One region of the Shewanella sp. DAU305 genome, then DNA from elsewhere that is predicted to be linked to it. Evidence: riboswitches for the same ligand, from Rfam matches in the RefSeq annotation. Region 1 holds a riboswitch; the other holds the start of a gene.
The links. Region 1 has a riboswitch for lysine ahead of lysC (lysine-sensitive aspartokinase 3). Riboswitches for the same ligand answer to the same signal wherever they lie in the genome.
Positions count from the first base shown of each region.

Region 2: it holds a riboswitch for lysine, as region 1 does, so the genes downstream of both, OX890_RS09130 (Na+/H+ antiporter NhaC family protein) here and lysC (lysine-sensitive aspartokinase 3) in region 1, are expected to answer to the same signal.

Region 1 covers NZ_CP113808.1:4,638,689-4,646,631, reverse strand. The annotation lists gene arcA (two-component system response regulator ArcA) at 1-473, opposite strand, end outside; gene OX890_RS19755 (DUF3293 domain-containing protein) at 1,062-1,496, shown strand; lysine riboswitch at 1,598-1,772, shown strand; gene lysC (lysine-sensitive aspartokinase 3) at 1,923-3,278, shown strand; gene OX890_RS19745 (succinylglutamate desuccinylase/aspartoacylase family protein) at 3,280-4,401, shown strand; gene OX890_RS19740 (zinc transporter ZntB) at 4,505-5,470, opposite strand; partial or broken gene OX890_RS21225 (YacL family protein) at 5,557-5,682, shown strand; gene OX890_RS19735 (YacL family protein) at 5,770-6,144, shown strand; gene OX890_RS19730 (response regulator) at 6,236-6,865, opposite strand; gene narQ (nitrate/nitrite two-component system sensor histidine kinase NarQ) at 6,858-7,943, opposite strand, start outside.
Region 2 covers NZ_CP113808.1:2,133,297-2,141,239, reverse strand. The annotation lists gene OX890_RS09135 (M3 family metallopeptidase) at 1-1,345, shown strand, start outside; gene OX890_RS09130 (Na+/H+ antiporter NhaC family protein) at 1,500-3,068, opposite strand; lysine riboswitch at 3,148-3,344, opposite strand; gene OX890_RS09125 (electron transfer flavoprotein subunit alpha/FixB family protein) at 3,440-4,366, opposite strand; gene OX890_RS09120 (electron transfer flavoprotein subunit beta/FixA family protein) at 4,367-5,116, opposite strand; gene OX890_RS09115 (H-NS histone family protein) at 5,427-5,819, shown strand; gene OX890_RS09110 (amidohydrolase family protein) at 6,035-7,943, shown strand, end outside.

The sequences.
Region 1 (7,943 bases):
GATTCACCCTGTGGGCTCACTAATGAACGGCTGTTGATCTCTAAGCTCCAATCGTTGAAGCGATAGTATTCTACTGAGCTCTTTTCTTCGACTTCGGCACCAGCGCTGTTGACGCGAGTCAGAAGGTTACGAGCACGAATCGTCAATTCACGTGGGTTGAACGGCTTGGTAATATAATCGTCCGCGCCAATTTCAAGTCCAAGGATTTTGTCGACTTCGTTGTCACGACCTGTCAGGAAGATCAGACCGATGTTGTTGATTTCACGTAGTTCACGTGCCAACAACAGGCCATTCTTACCTGGCAAGTTAATGTCCATAACGACCAAGTTAATTTTGTTTTCCTGCATAGCCTTATGCATTTCTGCGCCATCATTGGCCTCAGTTACCACATACCCTTCTGCCTCGAAAATACTTCTCAGCGTGTTACGGGTAACGGCTTCATCTTCAACGATCAGAATGTGCGGATTTTGCATATTATTTACCTAAATTTTAATCAGTTTATACTAACCAATAAGAGCAACTTACTTCGGGCTCTTATATTCATAAAAGCGTTGATACTTCCTTGAACTGCTTTGTGCTCAAAAGGAAAATCTTTACGGTGACATCTATATCTGGATGTAGATTAAGTGCACGTTTAAGTGTAATACGAGAAAACGTAATCAGTACCAACTTCGATAAGCAATAGTTAGAATAAGTTCCTTAACTATTGTTTTTTTTAAATGTTTAAAAGACAAATCAAATGTAGAACACATTTTAAACAGATGCCCGGTCAGTTCACGTTACTTAAAGCGATATATGTAACAAACTTTATTGAACGATAAGCATCTTGCTCAATCTGTTTCAACTCACCAGTACGTACATTGTACTCGTTTTAGTCATTTGTTAACAAATGAAATGTTAACAAATTTTAGGTGAGTCGAGGTTTTTACCATGATATTTACTTTAGCTATTGATTAGTATAACTAATGTATTTGCCATTCCTGTGAGCCAGTTCACGCCTCTTTGGATTTTACAATCACTCTGCTACACTAGCCTGGGTTCATTTTTCGATTAGACTACCAATGGACAATACGACTCAAGATTTGTGGCAATGTTACCAAGCGCCGTTATTTTTGCTGACTCAAGCATTATCCTGTGATTTTTCCTTTGCTGTTATTACCGCTCATAATCCCGCTTCAAAGCTGCTTTCTCCCAGTCAAAACCGTTTACTCGATCGCCAACTTCTCCGTGAAATTGAATTACTCGGCAGTCCCTATCGTGCTTTAGTGGGCGCGGCGCCGGATTTATCCCACATGGAAAAAAGCTGGGCCGTGTTTATCGATAGAACGATGGCGCTGCAATTGGGGAAGAAATTTAATCAATACGTGATTTATGTGGTCGAACAAGGGGATGTGAGCTTAGTGCCTTGCACCTTGGCCGGACATGATGAAGTGTGTTTAGGCAAATTTAGTGATTATGTGCAGCTGGTATACGAGTTACCCGATTTAAGCACTTAGTTGTTTTCAAAAGATTTTATTTAAATTATTCATTTGTTATGAAATTAGCATTGACTTCATTAGGGGTTTATTGCTACTTTTTTCGTCCCTTTCCATAGGAAAGGAACAGAAGAGGAGCGTTAACTAGGTAGTCGGTCAGAGGAGCACAAACTCCAGCGATGACTGATGAGGGAGATTAACGCCGAGGCATAGATATGGTTGCTGCATGTTTATGTCGGTCGCTCAGGCTGAATCCTGACGATTGTCACCTGTAATTGGTGGAGAGCTTCTGGTGACGATTGCTGTTTCCCTTCTTTTGGGGTGCGTTATCATTGAGCACCAGGCTCTTCGAACGAAGTTAGTTCGGAGTGTGATCATGTTAGTTAATCAATATTTTATTCAATCTGCGTTTATTTCTTGCCCTACGTGTTTCACGGAGGTGCGCTAATGTCCCTCGTTGTCGCAAAATTTGGTGGCACCTCAGTCGCCGACTATAACGCTATGAATCGCTGTGCCGACATAGTGTTAGCTAATCCTCATTGCCGTTTAGTCGTGGTCAGCGCATCGAGTGGCGTGACCAATCTGTTAGTTGAATTGACGCAAGAATCCATCAACGACGATGGTCGATTACAGCGATTAAAACAAATTGCCCAAATTCAATATGCGATTTTAGATAAGCTCGGTCGTCCTAACGATGTGGCCGCCGCATTAGATAAATTATTGAGTCGCATGTCAGTATTGAGTGACGCGCTCGCATCACAACGCAGCAAAGCGACCATGGATGAGTTGTTGTCCCTCGGTGAGCAATGTTCTTCGGCGTTGTTTTCAGCAGTCATCCGCGAGAAAGGTGTTAACTCTAGTGCCTTCGATGTGCGTCGAGTATTACGTACCGACAGCCATTTTGGCCGCGCGGAACCCCAGGTTGAGCAGATTGCGACTTTAGCTCGTGATTATCTACATCCACTGTTAGCGGAACAAGTGATTGTCACACAAGGCTTTATCGGTGCCGATGAAGCAGGTAAAACGACAACATTAGGCCGCGGTGGTAGTGATTATTCTGCAGCTCTGTTAGCCGAAGCGTTACGCGCCTCAGCGGTCGAGATTTGGACCGATGTAGCGGGGATTTATACAACCGATCCGCGTCTTGCGCCCAATGCTTTTCCGATTGCCGAGATCAGCTTTAATGAAGCCGCCGAGATGGCGACCTTTGGTGCCAAGGTATTGCATCCTGCGACTATTCTTCCTGCCGTTCGTCAGCAAATTCAAGTGTTTGTGGGTTCAAGTAAAGAGCCTGAAAAGGGCGGGACTTGGATCCGCCATCAAGTGGAAGATGCACCCGTATTTCGCGCTGTGGCTTTGCGCCGCGACCAAACCCTGTTAAATCTTCACAGTTTGCAAATGTTGCATGCACAGGGCTTTTTAGCGGAAACCTTTGCGACATTAGCGCGACATAAGATCAGTGTGGATTTAATTACCACCTCAGAAGTGAACGTGTCTCTAACCCTCGATAAAACCGGTTCAGATTCTAGCGGTCAAGGTCTGTTGAGTGAGGCATTGTTGCAAGAATTATCACAGCATTGCCGGGTGCGTGTCGAAGATGGATTAGCCTTAGTGGCGATTATCGGTAACCGCATTGCGACCACGCCGGGTATTTGTCGCCGTGTGTTTGAAGTGTTAGAACCACACAATGTGCGGATGATTTGCCAAGGCGCCAGCCCACATAACCTGTGTGTGTTAGTGGCAGAATCGGAAGCGGCGCAAGTGGTGAAATCGCTGCATCAAAATCTGTTCGAAGGCGCTTAATATGCTGCCGACAACATCGTCTCTGCAAATTGGCGAGCTTGCCGCAGGGCAAGCGCTTACCTTGCCTATTTACCATTTTAAGCCGAGCGACGATAAGGCGACTGGTCCCAAAGTGTATATTCAGGCCAATGTCCACGGCGCTGAAGTGCAAGGTAATGCGGTGATTTATCAGTTGATGAAGCAGCTTGAACTCTGTGACATCCGCGGTGAAATCACCTTAGTGCCGCTTGCCAATCCCCTTGGGATCAACCAAAAAAGTGGTGAGTTTACCCTCGGCCGATTTGACCCTATTACGGGGGCGAACTGGAATCGTGAGTATTTGAATCATGCTATCGATTTGCCGACTTGGTATAGCGAACATGCCAAGCTGAGTGATAGCGAGCTGATCCAAGCTTATCGCAGTACTTTGGTTGAAGCTTGTCAGCAAAAGTTGCGTCACGAATGGGGCATTACTACTGGCCATAGGCTTGCGGTTAATCTGCAGATTATGGCCCACGGCGCGGATATAGTGCTCGATCTGCATACGGGGCCTAAATCCTGTAAGCATTTGTATTGTCCCGAATATGACTTAGCTGCCGCGCAGTTTTTGTCGATCCCTTATACGCTTGTTATCCCCAACACCTTTGGTGGTGCCATGGATGAGGCGGCGTTTTGTCCTTGGTGGCAATTAAGTAATTTTGCAAAAGCGCAGGGGCGAGATTTAGCCGTTGCTGTGTCAGCGTTAACCATGGAGTTGGCGAGCCAAGAGCGCGTCTGTCTTGAGGATGCGTTGGTTGATGCCCAAGGCATTTTGGCGTATTTAAGTCACCGCGGCGTGATCGCTGAAACCGTTGCGCCCGCTAAAATGCAGCGCTTTGGTTGTTACCTTAAAGACTATAAAAAGTATCACGCGCCAAGTTCAGGGTTAGTGGAATACCTCGCGCCTGTGGGTGAACCACTGGTTGCTGGACAGCCCCTAGTGAATTTACTTCGAATGGATTTATACGGTACGGCGGATGAGCTAAAGATGGTCAGTTTGCCCCAGGACTGCGTGCCGATTTTGCACTTTGCTTCGGCGTCTGTGCACCAAGGGACAGAGCTTTATAAAGTCATGACTAATGTGTTTGAGTTGCCGACGACATAATCGCCCGCTTAGAGCATAAGCATTAGCTCATAACATTCAGCTTATAAGAATGAGCGAAAACAACGCCAATCCTAATCGATTGGCGTTGTTGTTTTTAAGGTGGCTATAACCACTTAAATCGATAAAACAGTGCCATCTGTAGGGCGACGAGTGAGATTAATATGCCGCAGAAGGTGGCGAAGGCCCAAGTGTTGTCGGCGCCCGGTATGCCGCCAATATTGACCCCGAGTAAGCCGGTTAAAAAGCCTAATGGTAAGAAAATTGCCGACACTAAGGATAAGAAATATAAGCGTTTATTGAGCTGTTCCGATTGTTGGCTGAGTAATTCTTCCTGAGTCACATTCGCCCTATCGCGCAGGGCATCGAGATCTTCAATGGTGCGGATAAGCTTATCGTTTGTTTCCCTGAGTTTAAGTCGCTCCGAATCGTTAAACAGACTAACTTGCTCGGAAATCATTTTTGAAAAGGCTTCACGCTGGGGCGCTAAATAGCGGCGAATGGCGACAGTTTGGCGGCGCAGTTCAGCGATATCGGTGCGTAAGTCTTTTACATTGCCCGAGACAACGAGCTCTTCTAAATCAGAGAGTTGTTCTTCTAACTTATCGATGAACTCGACTTTACGGTTAGTGAGTCGCTCGCAGACAGCGACGATAAAGTCGCCCGTAGTTGCAGGCCCATTGCCCTCAAGGATCAGCTCGGCGACATCTTTAACCGACTGTAACTCGCGGTCGCAGGTGGATATGATCCGCTGTTTATCGGCATAAATACGCACGGCCACCATGTCTTCGGGAGCTGAATTGGGGTTGAGGTTGACGCCGCGTAACGCGAGCAATATGCCTTCGCCGGCGATAACGGCGCGGGGGCGAGTATCTTGGGCGAGTAGGGCATCACTCTCGACCTTCGGCAGGCCGCTATTGAGTATCCAGTGGCGCGCCTTTTTATTGCGATAGCGAAGGTGCAACCAGAGTAGACCATCCTGCGGATCCCATTTTTCGATCTGTTCCAAGCTTAAGGTGGAACCCGCTTGGGCGCCGCTTAGCACTAAACTGTAGATAAATCCTTCGTGCATATCGCATTCCATATAACTTTCAAAATCATACAAACAAGCTAACTGATTTTGCCGTGAAAATGAAGTGAGTACTCGTGCTTAACGGCATGGCAACGCGCTTTATACTGCGTTTAAGGCTTTCGACAGAGCACCACTATGCCTTCAAGCCTTCGCCTTGGCTAAAGCGCGTTGAACTCCGGCTGAATGAACAGATATTTTGTACGATTGGTATTAAATCGGCTGTGCTGCGTGGGGCGAGCAACTTCGGCAAGGATAGGTTAAAATTAGCGTTAGTAGGCTTAGAGCAAAGAGACAATAAAATGGAATACGAATTTCGGCGTAACAGTTTAACCGGCACTTTTCTGGCCAGCTTTAGCATGGATCATGAAGTGCTGGGGCAATGGTTTACAGAAGAATTGGGGCCTGAGTTAGCCAAAATTCAGCAAGTGTTAGACATGATTAAAGAAATTCAAACCGATAAACGAGGTGCATGGCGTCTCGTCGGTAATGATTTCACCTTAGAGTTAGAGCGTGAGCAGGCGCGGGTATTTGCGAATACGTTAGGTTTCGAGCAAGAGTATGAATTAGAAGAGGCTATGTCACTTTATGATGCTGAGTCAGAAGCTTATTGTGGCCTTGAGGATTTTGAGCTGGCGCTATTGAGTTGGCAGCAATTTATTGAGAAAGGTTTGTAATCATTTATTTAATCTCTATTTGATAAAAACATAAAGGCAATCATGGGATTGCCTTTATTGTTTGCGCTATACCAAGCTCATTTTCGTATCTTTAATGATTCAGGTAGCGCACCGCCATTTCGGTTCTCGATTTAGCATTGGCTTTACGCAGTAGGTTTTTCACGTGCACTTTAACTGTGCCTTCACTAATGTGTAAATGCTCTGAAATCATGCGATTACTTAAGCCTTCCGCCAGTTGCTGTAGAATTTGCAACTCCCTTGGGGTCAGGCTCGAAATCCATTCTTGTTCATCGGTCGCATCTTTAAGTTCGTAAAGATATTCCTCGACTTCATCGCTGATCACCCTGTGGCCAAGCATGGCATTTTTGAGTTTTTCGAGCAGTAAATCTGGCTCAGTATCTTTGAGCAAATAGCCGTCGGCTCCAGCGCGAAGTAAACGGATAACATCCTGTTTTGCATCGGAAACGGTGAGAATTACTATGCGTGAGGTAACACCTTCTTGGCGCATGGCGTTGAGGGTATCTAGGCCTGTCATGCCTTTCATATTCAGATCGAGCAATATGATGTCGGGTTCATCGGTGACCACTGCGGTTAATGCGTCTAAACCACTACCGGCTTCGCCAAATAGGCTGAAGTCAGGATCTGAAGCGATGAGTTGGCAGATGCCTTTGCGCAAGAGGGGATGGTCATCGACCACCAGTACTGAATAAGGTTTACCCATTTGAAGGCTCCTGTTGAGATGGGAAAATAAGCGTCACTCTAGTGCCACTTGACCCCTTGCTGTGCTGCACAAGGTTTAGTGGGCTGTTAGGTTTGAGTGCGTCGTCTTGTGCATTGCATCCTTGCTCAGTCGTGGTTGCCATAGCAGGTTTAAATCTCTTTAAATCATTGTCGCTGAACACGACTTTACCTGAAAGCTTACTGGCTCGTTCATGCATTATACCTATGCCAAAATGTTGATCTCGTTCTTTTAAATGTCCAATACCTATGCCGTTATCACAAACATCAATATTGACCATACCCTCGTCATCCTTATAGCAATGGATGTTAATGAGGCTGGCCTCAGCGTGTTTGATGGCGTTTAACGTCGCTTCTCGCGTGATCTGCAGTATGTGAATGTGTTGCTTTGCCTCTAGCCATTGTGGCGCAAGTTTATAGTCTAAGGTTATCTTTATATTCGTCTTTGTCCTGAGTTGCTCAAGCATAGCTTCTAAAGCACTTTTTAGATCAGGTTCTTTAATTGTGAGCCTAAAGGTGGATAGTAACTCCCTGAGCTGCACGTAGGCAGTGCTTACACCTTCGTTGATTTCGGTTAACTGCGCCTCAACGATTGGGCTGCGGCAACTGCAATCTAAGTTTTTGCGTAATAAGCTAATTTGGATTTTCAGGAAAGAGAGCACTTGACCTAAAGAGTCATGCAGCTCCCGGGCAATCACGCCACGTTCCTCCATTAGCGCCAGTTGCTGTCTTTGCTCTGTGGCATTGTGGATCACGATTGAGCGGGTCAGCATAATTGCGAAATTGTTAAACAAGGCGATATTGGGTGTTTGGTCGGCAATTAACTCTAAATAGCCTAAATTAGCCTGCTCAAATTGCAGTGGGAAACGGGTGCTCTCTTGAGTCATATCTGGCCAGCCACCATCGGCCTCAATCACTTCAAGCTCTTGCTCTGGGTATTGAATGATGAGTCTTAGGTAGTCGAGTGATTCATAGCCTTTTAACTGATTCAGCGCCGCCTTGAGAGCCTTGTAATCGAGTTTATTTGCGTTTAATGTCAGTAGGTTATCATATAAGAATGT
Region 2 (7,943 bases), 2.5 Mb from region 1:
CCGTGAACTGCGCCAACGCATCTGGGAAGCCTCAGCTAACCGTGGCTTAAGTGGTGAAAACGAAACGGCCTCGCTAGTGTCTCGTTTAGCGCAACTGCGCGCTGAGCGCGCCACCCTATTAGGTTACGAAAACTGGGCCAGTTATCGCCTAGCGCCGCAAATGGCCAAAACGCCAGAAGCGGTTTACAGCATGTTTGGCTCTATGGTGCCAGCCGTAGTCGCAAATACAGAGAAAGAAGCGGCCGATATTCAAGCCATGATCGACAAGACTGGCGGCAAATTTGAACTGGCGCCATGGGACTGGGAATTCTACGCCGAGAAAGTCCGCCAAGAAAAATACGCACTCGATGGTAATAGCATTCGCCCATACTTTGAGTTTAACCGCGTCCTCGAAGATGGCGTGTTCTACACACTCAAAGAACTCTATGGCGTCACCCTAACACCTCGCCCAGATTTACCGGTTTATCATCCCGATGTGAAAGCCTACGAAATGTTTGATGCCGATGGCTCAAGCATGGCCATTTTCTACGCCGACTATTTTGCCCGCGAAGGCAAACGTGGCGGCGCTTGGATGAGTTCGTTCGTCGGTCAATCCTTCCTCGAAGGTACTAAACCTGTGGTCGTCAACGTGATGAACATTAAGAAAGCGCCAGAGGGTGAACCTACATTCGTCAGCTATAACGAAGTCACTACTATGTTCCATGAAATGGGCCACGGCACCCACGGCATGTTCTCCAAAGTGACATATCCAAGTCTGGCGGGCACTTCGGTTTCCCGCGACTTTGTCGAATTCCCATCAACCTTCGAAGAAGACTGGGCGGCCCATCCAAAAGTGTTGGCCAACTACGCCAAACACTATGAAACCGGCAAACCGATTCCCGACGAACTGCTGCAAAAACTGCTGAAATCTGGCAGCTTCAACCAAGGCTTTGACACCCTGGAATACATGGCCGCCGCATTAGTGGATATGGAGTGGCATTCATTAAGCCCAGATGCACCACTGCAAGATGTGGCCACCTTTGAAGCCAATGCCCTGAAAAAGCACGGCTTAAACATCAGCGCCGTGCCGCCACGCTATAAATCGACCTACTTTGCCCACGCCTTCCCCGGTGGTTACTCGGCAAGTTATTACGCGTATATGTGGAGTGAGATTTTAGCGGCGGATGCCTTTGCCTATGTGCAAACTCAAGGCGGGCTCAATCGTGAAATCGGCATGAAGTACCGCAAAACCATTCGTGAAGTGGGCAACAGTATTGCGCCAATGGAAGCCTACAAAAACTTCCGCGGACAAGAGCCAACCACACAAGGATTGCTTAAACGCCGCGGGCTAGACCAAGCACTCTAAGCTACAAAAAACCTAAGCGGCAAGTAGCCTAAGTTAAGTACTGATAGCCTTAATGCGATTAGGTTAAAGATAGAGATAGAGCGTTAACCAAAAAAATCAGCCAGCATAATGCTGGCTGATTTATTTGTAGCAGTGGAAAGGCTTCAATTAAGGTTTAGCTAATTGCGCCTTTAGATTTGATTTTTAGCACTATGATGCTAACCACAAACACCACACTACAGGCCACTAAACCAGCCACAACTGACTCAGTAAATCCAAGTACGACATAACCCGTTAAGCTAATAAACGCCGCAATCAATGCATACGGTAGCTGAGTGACCACATGGTCGATATGGTGACAACTCGCGCCCGTAGACGACAAAATCGTAGTATCGGAAATCGGTGAACAGTGATCGCCAAATACCGCGCCCGCCAGCACAGAAGCAAGCATAGGTAGCATCATGCCAGTGTGACTTCCCATCGCCATATCCGCAGCAATCGGCAACATGATACCGAACGTGCCCCAGCTAGTACCGGTTGAGAACGCAGTAATACCCGCTAACACAAACATTAGGGCAGGCAAAAAGGCGAACGGAATATTGCCCGTCGCGAGACTTGCCATAAACTTGCCGGTTTCGAGTTGGCCAATCACGCCTGCGATAGTCCAAGCAAATAACAGGATATAAATCGCTGGCAGCATAGAGCGAGCGCCCTGCACTATGCCTTTGACTATCATTGATTTCTCAACGCCTTGGACTAAATTCAATATCAGCGAAATCGCTAAACCGATTAATGCACCAAAGAAAAGGGATGAACTGACATCGGTTTTCTCAAATGCTGAAATAATATTAAATTCAATCCCTTCAGCGGCAAGTACTTGAGCGCCACTGTTGACCATAAAATACAGGGTCGCAAATACCAATACAGTAATAGGCAAGAATAACCCTAAGATCTTACCGGTTTCGGCCTCAGGTAAATCCGCATTGGCTCCAGGCGGTAATCCCTTTGACTCATCGTATAAATTACCACGTTGGGCATTGAGTTCATGCTCGCGCATTGGCCCAACATCTAATCCCATAAAGACAACGAAAAGTAATAATAACAAGGAGAAAATTGCATAGAAGTTCATTGGGATCATTTGAATAAAAATACTCAAATGGCCAGTATCAGCAAAACCATGGGCCGTTAATATTCCACCAATAAGTGCAATAATATACGCGCCCCAACTTGATACTGGAGAAATAACGCACACAGGTGCCGCAGTAGAATCTAATAAATAAGCTAACTTAGCGCGGGAAATATAATAACGGTCGGTAACAGGTCTAGCGACCGATCCTACGACTAAGCTATTGAAATAGTCGTCAATAAAAACCACACAACCTAAAAACATGGTTAATAATTTAGCGTCACGTTTATTACGTATATGTAAACGAGCCCAATCGGCAAAAGCCCGCGCGCTGCCACTGACAGTAATTAACGCTGTGATCATTCCCAGTACAATTAAGAAACCGAGAATATATAAATTCCACGAATTAAGGCCTTCGCCCGTCCAAAAAAGTCCTTTAACGCCATTAAATACAAATTCACCCGTCGCTACAGGTGAAAATTGATTGAGCAATAAAGCACCAATTAAAATACCTAACCCCAAAGAAAGCAGTACACGGCGAGTTAAGATCGCCAACACAATAGCCACCGCAGGCGGCAGCAAGGAAAGTGCCGAATCGGCATAATTCATAACAGTCATTGATTATTATCTTCGTTAAATACGAATGGAGGGCGACTGAACTGGTGGGGAAAGGCAATAGATACCCAAGGTCACCTGTCCTATCAGTAGCGCTCCATAGTAACTATTTCCAATATCCGTATCGGAAAATACTATGGCAGTGTTGCACCTATTAGGTACAACCCCAGCAGTTGATCGTGATAAATCGAACCACTTCGGCACCAAATCCTTTCGCAATCGATCAACGGAATCACCCTACTGATCACTACTAATATTTGGCGCGCCTCTACTTCTAAGAACGCCCGTACGCGGGCGTGAGGCACATAAAAACATAAGCGGCTTAGCAGATGCTAGCGCAAAGCCACTTAATGTGACCTAGATCACAGTTTAAATCAACCGAGACTTGTGATCAGCTCAGGAACCGCCTCAAATAAATCGGCAACTAAGCCATAATCGGCAACTTGGAAAATAGGCGCTTCCGCGTCTTTGTTAATAGCAACGATAACTTTTGCGTCTTTCATGCCCGCTAAATGTTGAATCGCGCCAGAAATCCCCACGGCAATATACAAGTTAGGCGCAACAATTTTTCCGGTTTGACCGACTTGTAAATCGTTAGGCACAAAGCCAGCGTCAACTGCCGCGCGTGATGCGCCAACCGCAGCACCAAGCTTGTCAGCAAGTTGTTCTAACATGCCGAAGTTTTCACCACTGCCCATACCACGGCCGCCAGAAACAATAATGCCAGCATTACCTAACTCTGGACGGGCTGATACCGTCAAAGATTGAGAAACAAACTGAGTTCTCGCTTCAAACACTTTATCGAGTGTCGTCACAGCCGCGCTGTTACCTTCTGGCGCAGCATCAAAAGCACTGGCGCGTACTGTCATAACTTTGATGGCATCATGGCTTTGCACTGTCGCTAAGGCGTTACCCGCATACACAGGGCGCACAAAAGTGTCAGCATTGACGACGGTAATGACTTCAGATATTTGCGCAACATCTAATAATGCTGCCACACGCGGAAGCGTGTCCTTACCTAAGCTCGAAGCAGAAGCCAGAATGTGGCCATAGTTTGGCGCTAAGTCCACCAGCAATTTGGCAAAATTTTCCGCTAAATGCGCTTCATACACGCTGGCATCGGCAACGAGCACTTGGCTAACGCCTTGTAGTGCCTGTGCAGCTTGGACAACCGCGCCACATTGGTGACCCGCAACCAGTACATGCACTTCATCGCCAATGGCGCGAGCGGCAGTGACGATTTTTGCCGTATCGAGTTTCAGTGCGGCATTATCATGTTCAGCTAATACTAAAATGGCCATTTAGATCACCTTCGCTTCATTTTTTAACTTTTCAACTAGCTCAGCTACCGACGCTACCATAATGCCTGCTTTACGTTCTGCTGGCGGAGTGACCTTCACAACCGTTTGGTGACTCTTTAACGTCACGCCCAAGTCAGCCACTGTAAAGACTTCTAATGGCTTACGCTTGGCTTTCATAATGTTAGGCAGTGAAGCATAACGAGGTTCGTTCAAACGTAGATCGGCAGTCACGACTGCAGGTAGCGGCATAAGTAAGGTTTGCATACCACCGTCAACTTCGCGAGCGACTTGCACAGATTGACCTTCCAATTTGATTTCAGAAGCAAAGGTCGCCTGTGGCATATCCATCAGCGCCGCGAACATTTGACCAGTTTGGTTGTTATCACCATCGATAGATTGCTTACCAAAAATCACCAGTTCGGCTTGTTCTTTGTCTTGTACCGCTTTGAGCAATTTGGCGATAGATACTGGCACCAGTTCTTCTTCAGTATCGATATGAATCGCACGGTCTGCGCCTAATGCGAGCGCGGTACGTAATTGTTCTTGCACGGCTTTATTACCAATACTGACAACAACCACTTCAGTAGCGCTACCCGCTTCTTTTAAACGAACCGCTTCTTCTACTGCGATTTCACAAAAAGGGTTCAACGCCATTTTTAGGTTTGCAGTGTCAACACTTGTATTGTCAGATTTGACCCTGACCTTCACATTGGCATCAACAACGCGCTTAACGGGCACCAATACTTTCATAGGGTTTCCTTCCTACACTTTCATGTACATGGACAAAACATTGGTTAATACCAATGCAGGATAGAGCAACTTTACGTCCTGTTAACGTTAACGTCAACCAAAGTCAAACGCCTGTTTGCATTTTTTAATCCGCGCAACGGCTACTTTTTTGGACACTTATTTGAGTAAATAAGAAAAGTTCAAAATATAAATAATATTTAATTTACTTAAAACGCATAATTTTATTTGATTCGAGCTATATTAGTTTCTATCATTTAGGTGTTGTTCACCATTATCCTGTATTAAAAATTAGAGTGGGACGAAAATAGATATGAGCGAATTTTTAGAGATATTAACTCACGGCCGTCGTTTTAAAGCAGCAGTTAAAGAACTTAGCGTTGAAGAGTTACGTGATTTAGCCGACAAATTAGATAAAATTTTAGTAGAACGCGAGTCTATGGCTGAGGAAGAAGAACAAGCCATGGCAGCTCGTAATGCTAAGATTGAAGAAATCCGTCAACAAATGGAAGCCGTTGGTTTATCAATTGATGACTTAGGTGGCGTAGCTGTTAAAGCAACCGCGAAAAAACGCGCTCCTCGTCCAGCTAAATACCAAATCGAAGTTGACGGTGAAATGGTTCAATGGACTGGCCAAGGCCGTATGCCAACCGTATTTAAGAACGAGATCAACAAAGGTCGTTCTATGGAAGATTTCTTAATCTAATCCAATTCGGTGTGGCGGTTCGAGTAACCAACACACATTTGCATAAAAGCTCGCATTCATTGCGGGCTTTTTTATATCCATTATTGGCTGCAATCTAAAACGACAAGCGTAAATCCCACGCCTCATTCCCGCTCAAATTGCGTTACAATTCAACCTTAGTATTTACATCTGCTTTCAGTTACTCTTTATTCACCCTCACTCGATTGAATAAAATAATGCAGATAAACAATAAGATAATTATAAGCTGCAGCATAATCGCTAGCTTAGTCTCACAGACCACATATGCCCAAATCAAGACAGGGACAACCTCCAATAAACTCACGGCTTTTACCCATGCTGAATTAATGATTGAGCCGGGTAAGCGTTTAAGCGATGCCACTTTATTGGTTGAAAATAATCGAATTAAAGCCATTATTGAGCACGGTGACATTCCCGCTGGCGCATTTAAAATCGATTTGAGTGGCTATACTATTTATCCTGGATTTATCGATCCTTTCACCGATTATGGGATTGAGTTCGAATATCCAAAACTTGGGCTCACTCGTCCTGTCTATGATATTAAACGTATCGGTGGCAATGCAGACAATGGTGCAATTCATTCTGAAAAAGAATGGTTTAATTACGTTTATCCCAATAAAGAACGCGCTAAAGAGTGGATCAATAATGGCTTTACGAGTGTGCAAAGTAGCAAACTCGACGGAATCTTCCGAGGGACGGGTGTTAGCCTGTCATTAGCAGACAAAACCGCCAACGAAGTGATTTATCGTGCCCGCAGTCAACCTTTTATGGCATTTGATAAAGGCTCATCTGAACAAGATTATCCGTCATCATTAATGGGCAGTATTGCACTTATTAGACAAACCTTTGCCGACGCCAATTGGTATAACCAAAATAAAAACAAATCGGCCAATGGTGCAATAAACAATCAAGTCGAATTTAATATCGCCTTTGAGCGCTTAGATAATTTAGCCGATAAGCAAATTATCTTTGAAACCAGAAATCTCAACGATCAATTGCGCGCCGCCCATTTACTCAAAGAATATAAACTGTCAGCCAATCTACTCGGTAATGGTCAAGAATACTCGCGCATCAATGAGTTAAAGGCGCTGAACTACCCGTTAATCTTGCCTTTAAACTATCCGCAGGCGCCTGATGTCGGGACAGATGATGCCGATCGCGAAGTGTCACTGGCGGATTTAAGACAGTGGGAACGTGCGCCAACCAATCCAGCAGAAGTTGCCAAAGCAGGTATTCCCTTCGCGCTAACGCAGTTTGGTATTAAGACGGATGCCTTTTGGCCGCGACTGCGCCAAGCAGTTGCACAAGGTTTAACTGAAGAGCAAGCCTTAGCCGCACTGACCACCCAAGCCGCCGAGATGACAGGCACCGCAGATTTTACCGGCAAACTCGCACCCGGTTACATGGCAGACTTTGTAGTCACTAAGGGCAATATCTTTAAAGAGGGCCAGATCTACAGTGTTTGGTTGCAAGGTCAGCAGCAAAGCCTTCGCTCACTGCCCCAAGCAAGATTACTGGGCGATTATCAATTAAGCCTCAATAACCTCACGCTGGATTTATCGCTGCAAGATGTGAGCAAAGGTGATAAACCCAAAATCCAAGGCAGCTTAAGCAGTGGCGAACAAAGTATCGCGCTCACCCAACTTAAGTTAGATGATGACGGTCGATTAAGCTTTACTGCCGATTTGAGCGCCGCGGGCATCAATGGCCTTAGCCGCTTTACCCTGTGGATGGCCGATGACGGTATTCAAGGTCGAATAGTCGATGCTAAGAGTCGCACCACAAATGTTGCCGGTATCGCGATAGCGCAAACTGCAGCGGTTAATAGTGCTGACCAAGAAAGCAATCAAGCGACCAAAGAGGAAGCCAACACGAGTCTAGTGAGTCACCTCACCTTCCCTAACGTCGCTTACGGACTGAGCGAAGCACCTAAGGTTGAGAAGCTGCACATCAAAAATGCCACCCTGTGGACCTCGGATAAGCAAGGCATTCTTGAACATGCTGATCTCTTGATGGCCAATGGCCGCATCGAAAAAATTGGCCAGCAACTCAGTACGCCTTCTGGCTATCAAGTACTCGATGCAACGGGTAAACATCTTACTGCGG